4 regions of the Cytobacillus sp. FSL W7-1323 genome follow, and region 1 is predicted to be linked to each of the others. Evidence: riboswitches for the same ligand, from Rfam matches in the RefSeq annotation. Region 1 holds a riboswitch; each other region holds the start of a gene.
The links. Region 1 has a riboswitch for S-adenosylmethionine ahead of MKX67_RS06265 (methionine ABC transporter ATP-binding protein). Riboswitches for the same ligand answer to the same signal wherever they lie in the genome.
Positions count from the first base shown of each region.

Region 1 (5,463 bases):
TCCATAGGCGGATTATGGAGCGCAGCTCGCACATCACGGTAATAACGCTGCAAAGGATTTCTTTGTTGCAAGCTTTGTGCACCAACTATTCTCATTGCCCAATCGACCACTTTATTAGCACTGTTAGAGACAAGATGTTTGATGGCTCCAAGTTCTGCTCCTAATTCTCCTCGTTTATTCGGTTCATTATCCCAACGATCCGCTATAGAATAGAGTGCTGTTCGCGCTTTTAGTAGCTCGAGTTCCATTTCCCCAATTTTACGTTGCACTTCTGGTACTTCACTGATTGGACCAGGCAGGCTATTAGGTTGATATTCAGAAGCAAAAATAATGGCATAGTTCCGAGCTGCAATAGCAACGCCAATAAAACAAGCAGCTGAATGTAGTAACCATGCATTAGGAATCGCATAAAAATGAACACCTTCTAATTCGACTAATGCTGTTTCTTCTACAATTACATTCTCTAACACGAGATCGTCACTACGCGTGCCCCGCATCCCTAGCATATTCCAATTTGATTCCACTTTTAAACCAGGGTTCTCATGAGGTACAAGGAATATACCAATTTCTCCTGAAGCTTCTATCGTTGCTGTAATAAGAGAAAAATCTAACCCTGGTGCCATCGAAGCAAAAGATTTTCTTCCATTCAAGATCCATTGTGTTCCTTTTTTCACCGCAGTAGTCGCTGGTAGTCCACCACGGGTTGGACTGCCAGTTGCTACCTCAGTTGCACAGCGGTTAATCAATTTATTATCTTTGATAACCATTTCACATAACTTGGCAAACTGTTCTTCCTTCCATTTCCGTTTAACCCTTAAATCATAGATAACACCTAAGTGCCAACCAATACATAAAGCCGTAGACGCATCACCTTGGGCAATCCTTTCTTGTATTAAGAAATATTCATATAAGGAAATCTCTTTACCACCATATTCTTTCGGAATCGTTAAACTTAAGTAATTTGATTGTTTTAATTCTTCAAAATTTTCAAAAGGGAATTCTGCATTTTCATCAATCTTTTGCGCCCTCTTACTAAATCCTTCTGCTAATATCGTAGCTTTATGAAATAATTCTTCTTGTTGAGCCGTCTTAATAAATGGTCGAGCGAGTTGTTCAGCTAAATACGCTTCCTTAGATGAAGCTGTTATCGTGCTCATAGAATCCTTCCTCCCCGTCTGTTTCCATCTTCTCTTTAATACTCAATCATTAGGATAAATAGATATAGTAAAGGCTCCATCCCCTTTACTATATCTATCGTTTGAATTTATTATCTCTTATCTACATATTTAGTTAATTTATCCCCACCAATTTGAATGATTTGCACCAATACAACGAGGACAATTACTGTCGTAATCATAATGACATTATCATAGCGATAGTAACCGAAACGTATCGCTAAATCACCAATACCACCGCCGCCAATAATACCTGCCATTGCTGAATAACCAATTAAACTAATAGTCGTAATCGTTAAACCTTGAACAATTCCAGGTTTCGCTTCTGGGACAAGAATTTCCTTAATTATCATCCAAGGGGAAGCGCCTACTGCTACTGCAGATTCAATGACTCCTTTATCTATTTCTCTTAAGGATGTTTCTACCAATCTTGCAAAAAACGGAATCGCTGCTACAGATAATGAAACAGAAGCCGCTGTAGGACCAATAGTTGAACCTGCAATTAATTTTGTTAACGGCAATAGAGCTACTAACAAAATAATATAAGGAATAGAGCGGATCAAATTGACAATCCAACCGGTAACAGCATTTACAAATCTATTCTTTAAGAACAATCCTTCGTCTGTAACGAATAATAAGATACCTAGTGGAAGACCTAGTATAAGTGCCGCAACTAAAGAAATGGCGACCATATAAATTGTTTGTAATACAGCTGTATTTAGTTCAGGAAGTAACGCCTGAATGGACTCAAGCAACATGTTCAACTACCTCCAAATTCTGTGTTCTTTCTTGAATATATTGTATAGCTCTTTCTATTTCAGGTATTTCGCCAGTCAACTCCATAATAAAAATACCAAGAGGTACTTCTTGAATATATTCAATCTTGCCGTGAAGAATATTTCCTTTTACTTTGAATGTTTGGAACAGTTCAGAAACAACAGATTCTTCTGCTATTGCACCTTTAAATTGAATCTTAATGATTGTTCCCTTCCTGTTTTCAATCAATTGTTGTGGTAAGTCAAATTGAAGAACACTCTGAATGAAATCCTTTGTAAGTGGTTCAATTGGATTCGCAAATATATCATACACCGGTCCCTCTTCTATGACCTTTCCATCTTGCATAACAGCTAACCTATGACAAATCTCTTTGACTACTTCCATCTCATGAGTGATAAGTACGATGGTTAATCCTAGCTTTTTATTAATTGATTTTAATAAGTTCAGGATTGATTTTGTTGTTTTAGGGTCTAGAGCTGACGTGGCTTCATCGCAAAGTAAAACCTTTGGATCATTAGCGAGTGCTCTGGCTATTCCTACCCTTTGCTTTTGACCACCACTTAATTGTGTGGGATACTGATGAATTTTATCTGCTAAACCCACTAATTCTAATAGTTCTTTCACCCTGATATCTATTTCTTTCGGGCTTTTACCTGCCGCTTTTAAAGCAAAGGCAATATTCTCATACACTGTCTTCGAACTCGCTAAATAAAAATGCTGAAAAATCATACCTATCTTCTGCCTTGCTTTTCTTAATTCTTTACTTGTTAAAGATGTTAAATCAACGCCATCAATTTTCACTTCACCAGATGTCGGTCTCTCCAATAAATTTAGACAGCGTAATAAAGAACTTTTCCCTGCTCCACTATAGCCAATAATCCCGTATATTTCCCCTTCTTTAATAGAAAGGGATACATTGTCAACCCCTATTACTTGCTTCTTTTTGCTTTTATAAATTTTCACTAAATGATTGACTTCAATCATTTACCTCACCCTCCCTAAATCCTCTACAACATAAAATGAGCCTCTTTCACTTTGAAAGAGGCTCAACAAATGATTGTTATTAAACCTTATCTTTCAGAATGAAATCATTCTGCAGGATTTAGCACCTTCCCTTTAAAAGGAGGTTGCCGGACATCTTCGGGCCTGGTCCCTCAGTCTCTCTCGATAAGAATCATATTAAATTTAATGTGTTGCTTTGATAAAGGAAATTTTATCGGGTATTGAATTAATTGTCAATAGTATTTTGATTATTTATGCATTTACTTATCTTCCTCTTCGTTTAAACAAGAAGATAAAAAAAGTTGTTCCTAATAAAGCTGTGATTAGACCCACATACAAGATGATTGCTGACGTTTTGAACTTTACTGTACTAGGTTGCTCTTCTTGTCCACGTCCCTCACCACCAGGCATACCTTCAAACCCTTCTGGTGTCTCAAAATCTCCTTCCTGCGGAAAGTCTCCATTGCCTTGCGGACGTTCAGGCATTTCACCATCAATGTTTCCTTCATTACCGTTTGGCGGTTGGAATACTTCTCCTCTTTCTTGACCTTCCTGGTCATCACCACCTGCTCGGCTAGGGAACATGTTATTGACTTCAGAAGCTTGTGATTCTACTTCTAATTCACCTGAAAGCTGAGCAAGTATCGATTCTGATCTCGCCTCAGCAAATGCTGGTAAACTCTCATCACCTTGCACTGCTTGTAGAAATTCTTCTGTTGTATAAAACTTGGTAGGATCCTGTTCTACATAAGGAAGAATCAATGTACTAATTTGTGTAGTTGTATTTTGGTAAGACTCTTTTGTCATATATTCTTCGGCAATCTTTTCAAGGTATGCTTCATATTGCTTTTTAAATTCATCATTTGCCAATAAAGCATTAAGTAAAGGCCTCTCATCTAAAGAAGTACCAGCTACAGGTTCGGAAATACTGAAATTAATCGTATCTTCACTCATTAAATTACTATTTCCCATGCCACCATCGAAGTTCCCCATTTCAGCTTGGTGAACTTGACCTTGTTCATCCTCACCTTGCCCACCTTCTCCTGGTGCTAGACCTTGTTGTTCCTGATTTTGATTTTTGTTTTGGTTTTCTTCAGCGATTGAAGAATCTCCGTTCATGCGTCCTCCGCCACCCATACCTACTCCAAAGCCGCCAAATGCCATATTATAGTCCCACGGAATGATTGAGAACTTACCATCATTTTCATATAAATAATAGTTGTGCTTCATTTGCCCTTGGTAACTATCCATGCTAACGACAGCCGTATTTACTGCAAAATATCGTAATACTTGATCCACATCTAAAGTTTTTTCTAAATTGCCACCATTATCGATACTATCTAACATATCTATTAACGCTTGTTCATCTTGCTCCTCTGATTTCAAGTTTAAACCTGAGTAATCATCAATATCATCACTTACCCATTTCAAGTCACTATTTGTACCATCTGGCTTGTACAATGATCCATATGGATTTTCAAAATATCTTCCAAGCATCACTTCGTCTACTTGTTCAACACCTAAATATAATCCCCATTCCTGACCATTAATGGTCACATACATATAAGAATAAGCAGGTGTGGGTAATCCCATATTCTCCATTAATTGATACGATAAATATTCTCGCATTTGCGTAGCATCACTAAATTGGTTATTTAGATTCAACTTTTTCAATCCATATAAAGTTTGATCGGTATAGTAATCAAAGTCTATTTTGAAGCTATAACGATCAGAATCTTCCATTCTAGCAACGGAAGAAAGGGAAGAATTCCCCTTTGTCCGAACAGCTACTTGGTTCAATTTAGTTCCATTTATCGTCACATTTGCCATCTTATATTCTTCTTCCGTCGGATTCTCTAGTATATCTTCCCAATCATCTTCTGCTAGGGTTAACTCAACTTGAGTCACTTTATTTTTATTGAATACTTTTGAAACATAAGAGTGATCAACTACTTCCCCTTTTGGAAGTAAATGAGGTAGAAAGAATAGAATACCAACAAATAAAACAGCCAACATTAGAAAAACGAGAACGACATATTTGCGTTTAATCATATTCCTTTCTCCTGTTCATTTACGCTGTAAAATTACCGTCATAGCTTAACATTACAGCCGACTCTACCCCGCTAAGGTTCGTTACATTATTCACCACTTGAGATTGCTCTTTTTTCATTCTTACTTCATAAGTAATTTCTACTTGATTACCATTCATGATAGATTTGGATTTCATCATATGTTTATTAGTGACCTTTGATAATAGCGATTCTAGTTGAGATTCCACATCTTCACCCCCATATTTTACAATGAGTAAGTAAGGGTTCTGAATCGTAATTTTGTTAACGAACAATACAAGTACGAGACCGATCATTAAACTGCCAATAATCACTAACGGAATAAAGCCTGCTCCGCAAAGAATACCGGCAACAATCGCCCAAAAAAGATAAACAAGATCCATAGGGTCTTTAATTGGTGTACGAAAACGGACAATGGATAAAGCACCAACCATACCTAG
Region 1 covers NZ_CP151998.1:1,195,850-1,201,312, reverse strand. The annotation lists gene MKX67_RS06275 (acyl-CoA dehydrogenase family protein) at 1-1,157, opposite strand, end outside; gene MKX67_RS06270 (methionine ABC transporter permease) at 1,268-1,933, opposite strand; gene MKX67_RS06265 (methionine ABC transporter ATP-binding protein) at 1,923-2,936, opposite strand; SAM riboswitch class I at 3,020-3,126, opposite strand; gene MKX67_RS06260 (CotH kinase family protein) at 3,219-5,006, opposite strand; gene MKX67_RS06255 (DUF4956 domain-containing protein) at 5,026-5,463, opposite strand, start outside.

Region 2 (5,463 bases), 960 kb from region 1:
CGGTCGAGCAATATTTCTAAATCATTTAAAGCAATATCTGCCCCTTCTTCTACAGCATGTATAAAAGGGGTTAAATCTTCTGCTTTGATAACAAAATCACTATCTAAGAACAAACAGATATCTCCTGTACTGTGAAGCGCACCAATCGCTCTTGGAATGTTATGTCCGAGTGCCTGGTCAAACGCAATCACTTTCACACCTGACTTTTCTACCTTTTCCTTTGTTCGTTCATCTGCTCCATTTAACACAACAATGATTTCATCAATGCCTGCCTTCTTTACCTCAGCAATCACTTCAGCAATCGTATCCGGCTCCTTCCCTACAGGAATAATCGCACTATACTTCGCTCGTTTCTCTTCCTTTACCGAAAAGGCTTGTACATATTCCTTAAAAGATTGCCGATTTCGCCTGCCATCGTTTAAACCACCGCGATATCCTCTCTCTTCAATCAGTTGGGCCACTGCACGTAAATGGTCACCAATTATTAAACTTGTTGAAAATGAAAAAGAGGAGCCCGTAATCTTCTGTTGATGTTTCGGTCGAATCTTATTTGTAGCAATCACATCAATGGCTACTGGTGCACTCATCTTTAATTCTTTCATCACAGCTATACTATGAGCTAATGGCGGACAAGCTAAATTCTCCCAACCAATTGTATCAAGCGCTGATTTTTTCATCACATGAGGAACAGCGACTAAGGAATTAACGGATAACTCACCTTTACCTAAAAAATGATTAAGAGAGAACTTTGATACTGCTGTCGGATGTGGTCTAATGGGGCGCTTCATTGTCCAGCTTAAATCATTTAGGGCAATATCAGCCCCATCCTGAATGCCATCAAGCAGTGCTTGTAGCTCCTGTGCTCTAACGACAATATCACCATCAATAAAAAGAAGCGTATCTCCTTTTGCCTCCCTTGCACCAATTGCTCGTCCAATATCCACCCCTAGAGGTTCTTTATAAACAAGCTTTCTACATTCAAATGCTTCCGCTATTTTCTCCGATCCATCTGTTGAACCATTCAAAACAGCGATGATTTCATATGGCTCAATCTTCACTAACTCTTCTAAAACGGCTGACAACGTAGATTCTTCATTCTGAATGGGAATAATAACAGATAGATTCATAACACTTCACTTCTCTCCTTCAGCAAAATTAATAGTCTCCTTTGTGCTAACTATAGCCTTTTCCATCACAAACCCGAGAAAAACACTAAGTAATATCAATATATACAGCTTGGCCAATTTTGTTCTCGGACAAGTATACAATCTATGAAAGATGGTGCGATAGACAGGGTAGATTGGTTTAATTATGGGGGCATTGATCCGATTCGGCACTAAAAAATATATTATTACTATTCGTTAGGAGATGTTAAAGTAGATATATATGTATTTAAGGGGGAGTACAAATTGGAATTCGAGTTGAATTTTATTTGGATTGCCGCCGGTTTAGCATTACTTGGCTATTTCATAGGCAATGGGTTGAAGCAATTTAGTAGTAAAAATGAAGGTAATATGAATCATTTACTTGTGGAGCAAAGCCACCTTCATCTTTACTTTTATTTAAGTGAAGCTGACATGAAGGATCTATTACAGAAGCATCCTCACGCACCAAAAGTCATTCTTAATGGCAAGCATTATTACCATCTACATAAATTTCGCAAGTGGCTTGAATCTGATGATATATATCACTCATGAAGAATTTATTTTGACAGCTTCCATTTATTATGCTAATCTATCTGTAAAATTCAAAATATTATAAATATGTAATTCTCTTATTCAGAGAGGTGGAGGGACTGGCCCGATGAAACCCAGCAACCTTTAACAATTATTTGTTAAAAAGGTGCTAATTCCTGCAAAGTGTAATAGCTTTGGCAAATAAGAGAGGATAAAGACCTCTCTATTTTTAATTAGAGAGGTCTTTTGTATTTTCAAAACTTAATAACAAAGGCAACAGATGCATGATTGCTTAAAAGGGAAGCCCGGTGGAATGCCGGCACGGTCCCGCCACTGTGAAGGAGAGCGACTTATCATTGACCACTATTTCATAATAGAAATGGGAAGGGATAACGAGCGATAATCCGAAGTCAGGAGACCTGTCTGTTGTTTGCACTTAGACTCTACGGATGCATAGAGAGGAGTGATGAATACGTGTTGAGCAAATCAAATGGTCTCAACTCTAGTTAATATTGCGTATGAATCTCTCATTTAATAATAAATAGAGAGATTTTTTGTTGAGAAAATACAATCTAAAGGAGTGTTTAAATTGACTGAAGTAAAAAGCTCAAATGTAGGTTATCCAAGAATTGGCGAGAAGCGGGAGTGGAAGAAAGCTCTAGAACAATTTTGGAGTGGTAAGTTGAATAAAGAGACTTTTCTGCAACAAATGGAAGTCATTCGTTTATCCTCTCTCGAGAAACAAAAACAACTTGGCGTTGATCTCATCCCGGTTGGCGATTTCACACTGTATGATCATGTCCTTGATACAGCTGTGATGTTTGGACTTGTTCCTGAGCGTTTTACATACAGAGGTGGGAAGGTTGATATCGAAACGTATTTTGATATTGCCAGAGGGAACAAAGATGCCGTGGCAGCTGAAATGACCAAATGGTTTAACACAAACTATCACTACATCGTGCCAGAACTCAACAACCTCACGCCAACACTTGCTGAAAACCGGCCACTTGCCTTTTATAAAGAAGGAAAAGAGAAGCTTGAAATCGACGGGAAACCGGTTATCTTGGGCCCGATTACGTTTGTGAAATTATCAAAGGGCTATAAAGAAAGTGAATTCAAATCAATCGTCAATCAATTCGTTCCTCTTTATGCACAAATTTTAAAAGAATTACAGCAAGAAGGTGCCTTGTGGGTACAAATCGATGAACCTATTTTAGCAACTACCCTCACAGAAGAAGACATCTCACTCTATCAAGCAGTTTACCAAACATTACACCAGGCAGCACCACAGATAAATATCATTTTACAAACGTATTTTGAAAGCATCACTCATTTTGAAGCTGTTACCTCATTACCTGTGCAAGCGATCGGCCTTGATTTTGTCCATGATGCAGGTCAAAACCTCGCTTCTTTACAAAAATTCGGCTTCCCAAGTGATAAAGTATTAGCTGCAGGTCTCATCGATGGCCGTAATATCTGGGGCGCCAAACTTGATAATAAGCTCTCTCTTCTAGAAAAAATTACAGCAATTGTTCCGAAAGATCGCTTAATCATCCAGCCTTCATCCAGCTTATTGCATGTACCCGTTACAGTCAAAATTGAAGAAACACTAGATCATACATTAAAGACCGCACTCGCCTTTGCTGATGAAAAATTACAAGAAATCGTAGTGCTAACGAAAGGAATAAGAGAAGGAAAAGAGCAAATCCAAGATGAGATAAACGAGAGACGAACTGCTATCGAGGTGCTAAATCAATCTTCTATTAGAAACAATCAACAAGTACAAACAGCCATTCAAAACTTACCATCATCACTAGCAGAGCGCGAAGCACCTTATTCTGTTCGTCAAGCAACACAAAAAATAGCCTTCCAACTACCACTCCTACCTACAACAACGATTGGAAGCTTCCCACAAACACAGGAAGTGAGAAGAAATCGTTTAAAATGGCGTAAAGGAGAGTTAACTGCTACTGACTATCAAACATATATCAAAACGGAAATTAAAAAGTGGATTGATATTCAAGAAGAGCTAGGCCTTGATGTGTTTGTTCATGGCGAATTCGAGCGCACAGATATGGTCGAATACTTCGGTGAAAAATTAGCCGGATTCCAATTCACAAAATTCGGTTGGGTGCAGTCTTATGGCTCTCGTTGTGTCAAACCACCACTCATTTATGGAGATGTCTCATTTGAACAGCCAATGACAGTTGCAGAAACAGTCTATGCCCAGTCCTTAACAGATCACCCGGTAAAAGGTATGCTCACTGGTCCGATTACGATTTTAAACTGGTCATTTGTCCGCGACGATATCCCTCGTTACGAAGTCGCAAACCAAATTGCCCTTGCCCTTCGAGAAGAAGTAGAAGCACTAGAAGCAAATGGTATCCGGATGATTCAAGTAGACGAACCAGCCATTCGTGAAGGATTACCACTCAAACAAGAGAAGTGGGAAGATTATCTGAACGCTGCTGTTTATGCTTTTAGACTAGCCACCACTTCTGTCAGAAATGAAACACAAATTCATACGCATATGTGCTACTCCGATTTCGAAGACATTATCTCAAGCATTCAAGCACTCGACGCTGATGTCATCTCCATTGAAACATCAAGAAGCCACGGCGAACTCATTCACTCATTTGAAGAAAGCACCTACGAACAAGGTATCGGCTTAGGTGTATATGACATTCACAGCCCTCGGGTGCCACAACTCGACGAACTAACGAAAAACATCGACCGTGCCTTACAAGTACTAGACCCACAACTTTTCTGGATTAACCCTGACTGCGGCCTCAAAACAAGAGGCATGGACGAAACCGTCGCAGCCCTAACAGTCATGGTGCAAGCTGCCAAACTCTCGCGGGAAAAATTACTTGTAAAAAAAGGCGAATAAACAAACAGAAATCCGAACGATTATACATTCGTTCGGATTTCCTCGTTTAATAGTACAGTGTTTAGTTTCTTATCCATCTTCTTCTGATAAGAACCATGGTTAAATCTCTTTTCGTTAAATTCACCAATCACATTCCGTACCCGGACATTATGGATGATTAAGTTGCGATAAATCTCATTCTGCAAATAAGCATTAAACCAACTATAATCCTTTAACTTCCGCAGATTATTCGTCACATCTGCTTGCGTGACTTGTGTAATAAAAGGGGCGAAAGAAATAATACTTATCATATTTAGGAACAGCTTTTTCATAGTGGGTGCATCCTCTCTTATTTATTCACATTACTGTTGGTTGGGTATTTGTACCTTTTCGTTTACCAAATCAGAGATGATACTACGTCAAAACCAGTTCACATCCGCACTCAAAAAACGAGCACCACTAAAATCAAAACGACGAGGAGAAGCTCTAGACCATTTGCGGCCTCATCTTGCTTATTTTCATTAATTTTCTTCCGATATAACCTTTGTATCTTTCATTTGTAATTGTTATTCATACGAGTACCCCTTTTATCCTAATATTTATCAATCGTTACCCCTAAAACAGATGCCCTAATGATACTTATATCTCTAAACCTTTCCAACTCCTCTGGTGTGCCGCTTATCATGGCTCCACTAATTAGCGTTTCTGATTCATCGTTATAATAAGGATCGTCTTCTGAAACACCATATCCATAAGCGTTATCACCATTCAACACATGATGCAGGTCAGGATCTCCTTCTGTTGGTTTCGGTGTGTGCTCATTAACCCATAACCAGTCGATATTCTCCACACCCATGATATTACCCAATTCTTTAAGAGTCATCGGTTCATCAAATGATATTGCTACTTCTACTAATG
Region 2 covers NZ_CP151998.1:238,511-243,973, reverse strand. The annotation lists partial or broken gene MKX67_RS01290 (glycosyltransferase family 2 protein) at 87-1,127, opposite strand; gene MKX67_RS01285 (DNA-binding protein) at 1,410-1,697, shown strand; SAM riboswitch class I at 1,772-1,884, shown strand; cobalamin riboswitch at 1,938-2,118, shown strand; gene metE (5-methyltetrahydropteroyltriglutamate--homocysteine S-methyltransferase) at 2,266-4,566, shown strand; gene MKX67_RS01275 (hypothetical protein) at 4,587-4,877, opposite strand; gene MKX67_RS01270 (anti sigma factor C-terminal domain-containing protein) at 5,138-5,463, opposite strand, start outside.
Region 2: it holds a riboswitch for S-adenosylmethionine, as region 1 does, so the genes downstream of both, metE (5-methyltetrahydropteroyltriglutamate--homocysteine S-methyltransferase) here and MKX67_RS06265 (methionine ABC transporter ATP-binding protein) in region 1, are expected to answer to the same signal.

Region 3 (5,463 bases), 2.0 Mb from region 1:
AATACGTTTCATAACCTACTCCATATGCTCCGTGCATGGCCTTTTCCATTTCGCTTGTGTAATTCAGCTGTAGCTGACTAATAATGAATCAATCCTTTCAAATTTTCGCCGTTTAAAGCGTTATAATGATTACAATAAAAATACTACACTATAAACTTACCCGACTCAAACACGATAAAACACGAAAATACGCTTTTTTACTGAATTTATCGTGATTGGTTTTATCCACCTCTTTTATTCATAAATTCATGGGTCAATACTTACAAATATTCACCTTTACTCATACAAAGGTTAGGAATGACTATTTTGTCTGTGCAAAACACCTCTAATCAACAGTTAAGGTCACCTTTGTAAGATTAAGCAATATACAGAGAATTATTATTTGTTTTTTATTAAGATTTTTATTTTCAACTTCTGATATACGATCTAATCGGTTTTTGTTCTGCTATCTTTGCAATTTTCTCTCTCGTTCGCAAGCCGCTTTTATTAGCAATTTTTCGTATCCTTAACCTTGATGTACGCTGAAAACCGATCATGGGGAAAAGCTTGTAAATTATATTTATCATTTTCTTTCTTAATAATACAAATTTTCCTCACTTCTTGTTTCTATCAAATCAAATTCAGGGATTCTTCAAAAGCCATCTACCTTATCTCCATCAATTGTCCTAGTTAGCCCCAAAAGGTGATTGACTCAGTGGATGTATCTTTTACATCGCCTTACAAAAAAAAGAAGCCTACAACTAAGTAGACTTCTTTAATAAATTTCTATTATTCAGTAACAGGTACAACTGCACCTTCATATTGTTCTTCAATGAAACTTTGGATTTCTTCAGAGTGTAATACTTCTAGTAGTGCTTTTATTTCTTCTTTGTCTTCATCCCCAGCTCTAACTGCGATTACATTCACATATGGAGAATCACTTTCTTCAAGTGCAATTGCATCTTCCACTGGATTTAAGCCAGCATCAATTGCATAGTTAGAGTTAATTAGAACTGCGTCACCTTCTCCATTATTATATATTTGTGGAAGAAGTGCTGCTTCATACTCCGTATCAAACTTTAGATTTTTCGTATTTTCCTCAATATCATCAATTGTCGCTGTCGTTTTATCGACATCAGCTTTTAGTGTAATCAAACCTTCCTTTTCTAACATTGTCAAAATACGACCATGGTCAGGTACAGAGCTACTCATAATAACTGTTGCTCCTTCTGGAAGATCATCTAAGCTATCATATTCTTGTGAATAAACACCAATTGGCTCGATATGAACACCACCAGCATTAACAAAATCATAATCATTTTCAGCCATTTGAGATTCTAAATAAGGGATATGTTGGAAATAGTTCGCATCAATATCGCCACCCTCTAACGCTTGGTTCGGTACAATATAATCTTGGAACGTTGTGATATCCAGCTCAATTCCTTTTTCTTCTAATAAAGGTTTTGCTTCATTAAGGATTTCAGCATGCGGTACGTTAGATGCCCCAATTTTTAATGTTTTTGTTCCTTCATCAGATCCTTCGCTACCTTCATCTGAAGATCCACAGGCAGCAATAAATAATACAACAGCTGCAATCATTAAAACAGATAACCATTTTTTCATTTTTTTAGCTCTCCTATCGTTTGTCTAGTTTGGAAGTAATCAAATCACCAATCATTTGGATGATAAACACGATAATTAAGATAATAATCGTTGCAATCCATACAACGTCATATCTACTTCTTTGGAAACCTTCTAAGTAGGCAAGGTTCCCTAATCCTCCTGCACCTATGACACCTGCCATTGCCGTATATCCGACTAGCGCAATCGCTGTAACGGTAATACCCGAAACAAGCGCTGGCATAGATTCAGGGATGAGTACTTTCCATATAATTGTACTTGTTTTTGCACCCATCGATTTAGAGGCTTCAATGACACCTTTATCAATCTCACGTAAGCCAATTTCCACCATTCTTGCATAGAAAGGTGCTGCACCAATAATGAGTGCTGGTAATGCTGCATTTTCACCAATCATTGTCCCTAAAATCATTTTTGTGAAAGGGATTAATAACACAATCAAGATTAAAAACGGAATGGATCGAAAGACATTGACGAATGCCGCAATGATCTTATTAACTAGCTGATTTTGCCATATATTACCTTTAGAGGTTAAGAACAAAAGTAATCCAAGAATAATTCCTAAAATAAACGTGGCTATAACAGAAATACTTGTCATATATAAAGTTTCTTTTGTTGCTTCCCACATTCTTTCCCAATCCACATTTGGTAGCCATTCATTAAGCATGGGAAATCACCTCCACGCCAACCTTCTGCGAATGAATATATTCAATCGCGCGGGTAACCTCATCCGACTCTCCATCTATATGAATAAATAAGGTACCGTAAGAGCCACTTTGTGTTTGGGATATCTTTCCTTGTAATACATTCACTGTTACATTGTAGTGGCGAATTAAGTTTGTGATTAATGGTTGTTCCGCTGAACCACCTACAAATCCAAGTTGAACAATTTGGCCATTTGGATAAGCACTCAGTAAATGTGTAATCGTTTCCTTCGTTTCTTCCGGTTCGGTCACTTGTTGAACAAATCGCTTCGTAATAGGTTCTTTTGGCTTTTGGAACACATCTAGCACTTCGCCAATTTCAACAATTCTTCCACCTTCCATGACAGCCACACGGTGGCAAATCTTGCGAATGACATGCATTTCATGCGTAATTAACACAATAGTTAACCCTAAACGTTCATTAATATCAACAAGTAAGTCGAGAATACTATCAGTTGTTTGCGGATCTAGAGCACTTGTCGCCTCATCACATAACAGTACTTTAGGATTATTGGCAAGTGCTCTAGCAATACCTACTCGCTGTTTTTGTCCACCGCTTAATTGCGAGGGATAGGCATCCTCTCGACCATCTAGTCCAACCAATTTAATTAATTCATTAACTCTCTCTAGTCGCGCTTTCTTAGGTACACCAGCAATTTCTAATGGAAACGCAATGTTTTCTCGTACTGTTCGAGACCACAATAAATTAAAATGTTGGAAAATCATGCTTATTTCTTGTCTAGCCTTTCTTAAGCTAGCACCTTTTATGCGAGAAACTTCATTCCCAGCTACAGATACAACGCCTTCAGTCGGGATTTCAAGTCCATTTAACATACGAATCAATGTACTTTTACCCGCACCACTGTATCCGATTACACCGAATATTTCACCCTCGTTAATTTCGAGGTTAACATTGTCTACTGCATTTACTTTCCCGTTTTTCGTTGAGAAAATCTTTTTTACATCTTTTATTGAAATCATTTTATACTTCACCTCTTCAATCCAGAAAAACCAACACATTTATAGCATATCCATTGTTTATAAAAAAAGCCTTCCTGCTTATGAGCAGAAAGGCTTGTTATGAAAATTCCTTTCTCTCATCTTTCAAAGCTAATGCTTTGAGTGAATTGGCACCATTTCAATTAAATGACGGTTGCCGGGCTTCAAAGGGCACTTCCCTCCACCTCTCTAAATAAGAGCAAACTATGAATATATTGAATTTTTTTGTGTACCTGTGTAATAGTATCATGTCATTGAAGTAGGTGTCAAATCTGAAATAATAGTTGTTAGACCCTTATATTTAATGAAGCAATACCGGTTGCCGCTTCAATAGCAGATTCAAGATCATCGATCAAATCTTCTACATTTTCAATTCCAATTGATAATCGGATTAAGTCTTCAGGTACACCTGCTTGTTTTAACCCATCTTGATTAAGTTGTTGATGCGTTGTGCTTGCTGGATGTATAATAAGACTTTTTGCATCACCTACATTCGCTACATGTGCGAACAGCTCAACCGAATTAATAACCTTCGCACCTGCTTCACGCCCACCAGATATGCCAAAAACGACAACTGCCCCTGCACCTTTAGATAAATATTTGTCTGCTAATTCTTTATTAGGATGGTTGTCATCGCCCGGATAAAGTACCCAATTAACAGCAGAGTGATTATTTAAATATTGCACAATTTTTTTCGTATTAGCAATATGTTCTTTCATTCGAACCGTTAACGTTTCTAAACCTAACGTAAATTGGAAGGCGCTTTGTGCACTTAGTGCTGGACCTAAATCTCTTAGAAGCTGCACTCTCGCTTTAGTAATATATGCTACAGGGCCAAGTGCCTCACTATATACTAAATCGTTATAGCTTGTATCCGGCTGACTTAATCCTGGATACTTCTCTGAGTTCCAATCAAATTTACCACCGTCAACAATGATCCCCCCCATTGTCGTCCCATTCCCAAGTAACCATTTCGTAGCAGAATGAACAACAATATCTGCGCCATGCTCAATCGGCCGACATAGATAAGGAGTTGCAAATGTGTTATCAACCACTAACGGCACACCATGTTCATGGGCGATATTTGAAACTGTTTCAATATCTAGTACTTGTAAACTCGGGTTACCAATGGTTTCGGCAAATACAGCTCGTGTCTTCTCATTGATTGCTGCTCGTAGTTCCTCTTCATTATTAATATCGATAAGCCTAACGTTGATGCCGTACTTTGGTAAAGTGACTGTAAATAAATTATATGTACCTCCATATAAATTAGAGGCAGCTACAATTTCATCACCCGCTTGAACAATATTAAGAAGAGCTAAGTAAATGGCTGCTTGCCCGCTTGCTAATGCTAATGCGCCTGTTCCCCCTTCTAACAATGCAACTCTTTCCTCAAACACAGTAACCGTTGGATTATGAATACGAGAATAAATATATCCTGTTTCTTTTAAGCCAAATAAGTCTTGCGCATGCTCTGTATTCTGGAATTGATAAGCATTATTTTGATAGATTGGGACCGCTCTTGCCCCTGTTACTGGATCAGGTTTTAGCCCACCATGAACACCAATTGTTTCAAATCGAAGTTGCTTTTCTTTTTCTGCCATTTTACATCTCTCCTCTTTTTTAAATTGGAAAGAAAAGACGACCAAAAACCCTCTTCACAAAGAAGAGGGTTTATCATCTCTTCTTATCTACCAGAGCTTTTATGCTCTGCTGGAATTAGCACCGTGTATCAAACAACCGGTTGCCGGGTTTCATAGGGCCAGTCCCTCCACCACTCTCGATAAGAATATTTAATTTTCTAATTATTCTAAGGATAGAATAACAACCTTTTTTTGGGAAGTCAATCTTTTTTTAGGACATTTGATGTATTTATGATTATTTTTGATTTAATACGAAAATGGCATCTAATTTTAATAATTGTCTAAAAGTCGACTTAAGGATGATATGCTTTTCATCCACTTGTTTCTTTAGACTCGTACGCCCTTGAAGCAAAGAATGAAAGTGGTCAGCAGTAGTTTGAATGTTTATATGATAATTTTTCAATGGGCGAGTATGTTTAATTAGCAGCCTTTTACGGTCTAATGTCAAATACATTAGATTTTGTTCTAATTCTACTCGAATCCTTATAGGTTCCTTTAAC
Region 3 covers NZ_CP151998.1:3,811,190-3,816,652, forward strand. The annotation lists gene MKX67_RS19345 (hypothetical protein) at 1-37, opposite strand, end outside; gene MKX67_RS19350 (MetQ/NlpA family ABC transporter substrate-binding protein) at 769-1,602, opposite strand; gene MKX67_RS19355 (methionine ABC transporter permease) at 1,616-2,284, opposite strand; gene MKX67_RS19360 (methionine ABC transporter ATP-binding protein) at 2,277-3,302, opposite strand; SAM riboswitch class I at 3,416-3,520, opposite strand; gene MKX67_RS19365 (O-acetylhomoserine aminocarboxypropyltransferase/cysteine synthase family protein) at 3,608-4,924, opposite strand; SAM riboswitch class I at 5,005-5,110, opposite strand; gene MKX67_RS19370 (hypothetical protein) at 5,199-5,463, opposite strand, start outside.
Region 3: it holds a riboswitch for S-adenosylmethionine, as region 1 does, so the genes downstream of both, MKX67_RS19360 (methionine ABC transporter ATP-binding protein) here and MKX67_RS06265 (methionine ABC transporter ATP-binding protein) in region 1, are expected to answer to the same signal.

Region 4 (5,463 bases), 1.9 Mb from region 1:
CAACCGCTCATCTTTGCGATTATATAAAATCATATGATATTCACCTAAGTCAATGTATGCTGACAAATATAACCCATGCCTGAAAGTCGAATCATAGAACCTTTCTATAAACTGCTCTGCTTGCATGATCATATCAAACTTACTCATTTCCCCTGGAATTTCATCTAGTTCATCCGTATAAATGAAAAACTCTGCCACACCTAATTCATCCATACGAACCGAGCCAATTGACTCTCCCCAATCTTCCAACAGGATATCATACACATTTTCTTCAAATTCCATCTGCTCCATAACTAAATCATCTGGGTTGATTCCTTTAAAATAGGTTTTTAGTTGTTCCATTATTAAGTGATTCAAAGCAGCTGTTCTCCTTTAGTTATGATTTAATTAACGTGCAGGAAGTGAAATTTTAACATTAAATCGCTTCTATTTAAAGGTTCTCTTTAATTCTTCCCATAATAATAACATCTATAAATTAGAAAAGCGCAGGGCGCCCGCTTATCGGTGACAAGCATAAGACGAGCCGGCAGAAAGGTTGTTTTTTAACCTTTTTGCCGGATTGGCTTATGACCTCGAGCCGATGGCGTCCGGAGCTAGACAAAGCCTCGTTAAACATTTCATATAATGCAATCGCACTTATATTATCTGCACATACATCTAACACTAATCTGATGAGTCCTAACTCTACATCGGCAAGCTTTACTATTCGCTCAAGAAGCGTCTTGCCAATCCCTCTTCCTTGTACTTCTTCATTAATAGAGATGGACACATTCCCGCTATATCTTAACTTTCCACTTCTCTCTTCTAAGGAAGCTATCCCTCGAACATGACCGTTACATTCTGCAACAAATACATGGTCTTCTTATGTAAGTCCTTCAATATAATCTTCAATATCTTTTAATCTCCCCGATGATAAGGCCATTGTTTGTTGAATAATAGAATCTTGCCTATGCATTTCATGAATATCTCTTGCATCATTTATATGTATCAGTCTAATCTTTATTTCTTCCCCCATATAAAAACTCCTTTTTTTATAAAACTGTTCTGAATGAAAACTTATAAACCAAGACTACCACTTTTCTTAGTTTGAAAATATTGCTTTATTCATTTACGAATGAACAGTATAAAAAGTTTCTTATCATTGCACTGACATAATCACTACGATACAAAATATATATGAAAGGAGGCATCGAGGTATTTTATGAGCATCCAAAGGAGGGTAATTTGTATATGCTTGCTTTGTTCAGTCTTTTTCTAGTTGTCGGCTACAGTTTCTTTTTCTTGATTAGTGCCGTTAGAAAAAAGAAAGAAATAGCTACAAAATATTCTAAATGTATTCCCATGGTGGTTGGTATGACGAGTAGCTTAACAATCGGTTTGATTATATCTGTGTGGTTACCAGAAATGGCTAAAGCAACTGTATTATCAATTCTCATTAGCGCTGTCATTGCCATTTTTATAGGACTACCGTTTAAAACAAACGGACTCGTTGAAGCTCAAGCGTCAAGTCTCATGGGAAGTATGATGGGGGCAATGCTAGGCATTATGTTGGTACCCAGTGAAGTTACATTTATGATCATTAGCATGGATCTGATTTATTTAATTAGTATTTTTGCCATGATGCTTCTCATGCACAAAAAACATTCATTAAAGGAAGCATTGAAAAATCGACCTGTGCCCTTCTATCTAACATTCTTATTAAGCATCGCCATTATCTGCGCATCGGGAATTCATCAAGAAGCGAAGAACTCAATTCATCCGATTGAAGAAAACACCCCACAAGTAGAACACCATCACTAGTTTAATGATTAATTTCAATTATGTTATTGACTTTTCATGTAATAGATAATATTATGAATATAATTTAATAAAGCATTTTCTCTTATAAAGAGCGGCTGAGGGACTGGCCCTGCGACGCCCGGCAACCATTCATATACCCATATGAACAGGTGCTAAATCCTGCAAAATACTTTTTGGTATTTTGATATATGAGAGAGGTCACTACTATTCTAGTATATTTATGCCTCTCATGATGAGAGGCATTTTTGTTTTTATCATCACATCCAAAGAGAAACGAGGAGAGGAAATGACTGCAACAATCGTAAAAGGGGCTCCAGGACATTATTTATTAGGTTCAGGCATTCTAACAGAACTCCCCGACCTACTTAAAGATATTTCTGTTTCCAAATACCATATAATAACCGGTAAAAAAGCTTGGCAAGCCGTGCAACCCTACTTGCCCAAGGAAGTAATAGATAACAACGTTCACCTTCATTATATAGATGGTCACACTACCTTAAAAAAGGTCCATGACATCCAAGAAATAATAACAAATGATGGTGCTAATGGCGTAATAGGTATTGGTGGTGGGACAGCATTAGATATAACAAAAGCAGTTGCGATTGAAGCATCTGTTCAATCCATTCTTATACCAACAATCGCAGCTACCTGTGCCGCATGGACACCATTAAGTGTTTTTTATAATGAAGAAGGCAGCTTTACTCATTATACCGAGTTCCCTATTGCGACAACCCTCGTATTGGTTGAACCTGAAATTATTGCTAAAGCGCCTATTACTTATTTAAAAGCAGGAATTGGGGATACATTAGCCAAGTTTTATGAAGCTGAAGCTCTAATTGAAAGTTTTTACCCTGAAGAAACACTTCCTGTACCTAAACAAGTTTCGCAATTTTCAGCTAAAATTTGCCGAGATACATTGCTTAATGATGGTGAAGCCGCACTACAATCAGTAGCCAAAAACGAAACCTCAAAAGCACTTATCCGTGTGATTGAAACGATTATCATGACTGGGGGTATGGTCGGTGGATTCGGCGAAAAAGCAGGACGAATCGCTGGTGCCCATTCGTTTCATAATGGACTAACCGTAGCGGATGCAGCCCAAGATTTTCTTCATGGGGAATTAGTCGCTTACGGGATTCTTGGTCAATTGGCCATTGAAGAAAAATGGACAGAAGTTGATTACCTTCTCCCGTTTTATGAGAGCTGGCAATTGCCAAGTAGTCTCTCTAGTCTAACTATTGATGTGAATGATGAGCAATTAATGAAGACAATTGTAAAAAAGGCGATACGCCCAACTGAATCTATTCACTTTATGAAAAACGAGATAAGTGAACATTCTGTTTTACAAGCACTTCGATTATTAGAAAAACAAAATGAACAAAAAGGAGTTCAAACATCATGAAAAAATGGTTACTAACTGGAACATTCTTATTATCTTTAACAGGCTTAGCTGCATGTGGTAGTGATGAAGCCAGCAACTCTACAGAAGGATTATATGACGATGAAGAATTAGTCATTGGTGTCACTGCAGGTCCACATGAGCAAATCTTAGAAAAAGTAATTGAATTAGCTAAAGAAGAAGATATCAACATTAAATCACAAGTATTTACTGATTATGTGATGCCAAATGTCGCATTAGCTGAAAAAGAGATTGACTTAAACATTTTTCAAACAGAGCCTTATTTTAATGCATTTAAAGAAGATAGAAATTTAGATTTAGTTAAATCTTTTGATACCGTTTCATTCCCGATGGGCATCTATGCACTCAATGTAAAAGATGTAGCTGAATTAAAAGATGGCGCAAAAATCGGTCTTCCGAGTGACCCAACAAATAGTGGCCGAGCTCTATTACTATTTGAAAAAGCGGGATTAATCGAATTAGATCCTGAAACAGGTATTAATTCAACAGTTCGTGATATTGAAAAAAACAATGGTAACTATGAATTTATTGAACTTGACTCTGCTCAAATCGCTCGTCAGCTAGAAGAGCTTGACGCTGCAGCTATTAACACGAACTTTGCAATTGAAGCTGGTTTTGTCCCTTCTAAAGACGCTATCTTTATCGAGCCTAAGGATTCACCTTACGTAAACCACGCTGCTGTCCGTACGGAGAATAAAGATGATGAAATTCTTGAAAAATTAGCTGATATCTACCGCAGTGAAGAAATTGAAAAGTTTGTTGAAGAGGAATTTGACGGATCAGTTATCGTCTCTTGGTAAAATGATTAAAAATGAGCGTTACGGAGGGAGCATCAAATCATGATAGAGCTTAAGAATATAACCAAAACCTTTACAGGAAAACAAGGAAGCATCCATGCATTAAAGGATGTCTCACTATCAGTGAATCAAGGAGAAATCTACGGGGTTATCGGATACAGCGGCGCTGGTAAAAGTACATTAATTCGCTGTGTGAACTTACTTGAAAAACCTGATAGTGGTTCTGTAAAAGTCAATGGGGTGGATTTAACCACGCTGACACCAGGAAAACTCCGTGAAGCAAGAAGTCATATCGGCATGATTTTTCAAGGGTTTAACTTATTAAAAACAGCAACAGTTTATGATAATATTGCTATCCCTCTTAAACTAACAGGATTAGATAAGAAAGAAGTAAAGAGCCGCGTTAATAAATATTTAGAGATTGTCGGTTTAAGTGAAAAACAAAATGCTTATCCAGCTGAGTTATCTGGTGGCCAAAAGCAAAGGGTTGCTATTGCACGTGCATTATCGCATGAACCAGAAGTATTACTCAGCGATGAAGCAACAAGCGCCTTAGATCCAAATACAACAGAGGCAATTCTTGATTTGCTATTAAAAATCAATAAAGAATTAGGGATTACGATTCTCCTTATTACACATGAGATGAATGTTATCCAAAGGATTTGCGATTGTGTGGCCGTTATGGAAAATGGGGAAATTATTGAAGAGGGACGAACGAAGGATATCTTTACCTCTCCTCAACACAGTACAACAAAAAGATTCGTTAATAGCTTATTTTCACATGATATCCCCGATGATCTATTAGAGGAATTAAGTGAAAGTGGCCAAGTGGCAACATTATCTTTCTTTGGTGAATCATCAGGTGATCCTGCACTTGCATTAGTAACGAAAAAATATGATATTTTCCCTAATATCTTATCTGGTAATATTACAAGATTAAAAGATGAAGCATTCGGACAGTTGCTTGTCCATTTTAAAGGCGATACAGCAGAAATTAACAAAGCCATACAATTTTTACAAGAGAAACAAGTCCATGTGGAAGGAGTGACACTCAATGAACGCCATCAACGAATTTCTTGATGCATGGGGTGCTGATTTATGGGAATCAACGATACAAACCTTCCAAATGGTTGGTATCTCTCTCGCTATTTCCATTCTGATCGGGCTACCATTAGGGATTCTCCTTGTTTTGACTAGACCAGGTAAAGCCCTAGATAATAAATTTGTATATAATGTGCTCAACGTAGTGATTAACGTCATTCGTTCCGTACCTTTTATCATCTTATTATTTTTCATTCTACCGTTTACCAAATTTATTGTCGGTACATCGATTGGTGTAAAAGGCGTAATTGTCCCACTTGTTATTTATACTGCTCCATATATTGCGCGCTTAATTGAATCAGCATTACTTGAGGTTGACCGTGGCGTAGTCGAAGCCTATGAAGC
Region 4 covers NZ_CP151998.1:3,854,669-3,860,131, forward strand. The annotation lists gene MKX67_RS19645 (hypothetical protein) at 1-357, opposite strand, end outside; gene MKX67_RS19650 (hypothetical protein) at 863-1,015, opposite strand; gene MKX67_RS19655 (hypothetical protein) at 1,231-1,800, shown strand; SAM riboswitch class I at 1,880-1,995, shown strand; gene MKX67_RS19660 (iron-containing alcohol dehydrogenase family protein) at 2,087-3,202, shown strand; gene MKX67_RS19665 (MetQ/NlpA family ABC transporter substrate-binding protein) at 3,199-4,020, shown strand; gene MKX67_RS19670 (methionine ABC transporter ATP-binding protein) at 4,060-5,097, shown strand; gene MKX67_RS19675 (methionine ABC transporter permease) at 5,072-5,463, shown strand, end outside.
Region 4: it holds a riboswitch for S-adenosylmethionine, as region 1 does, so the genes downstream of both, MKX67_RS19660 (iron-containing alcohol dehydrogenase family protein) here and MKX67_RS06265 (methionine ABC transporter ATP-binding protein) in region 1, are expected to answer to the same signal.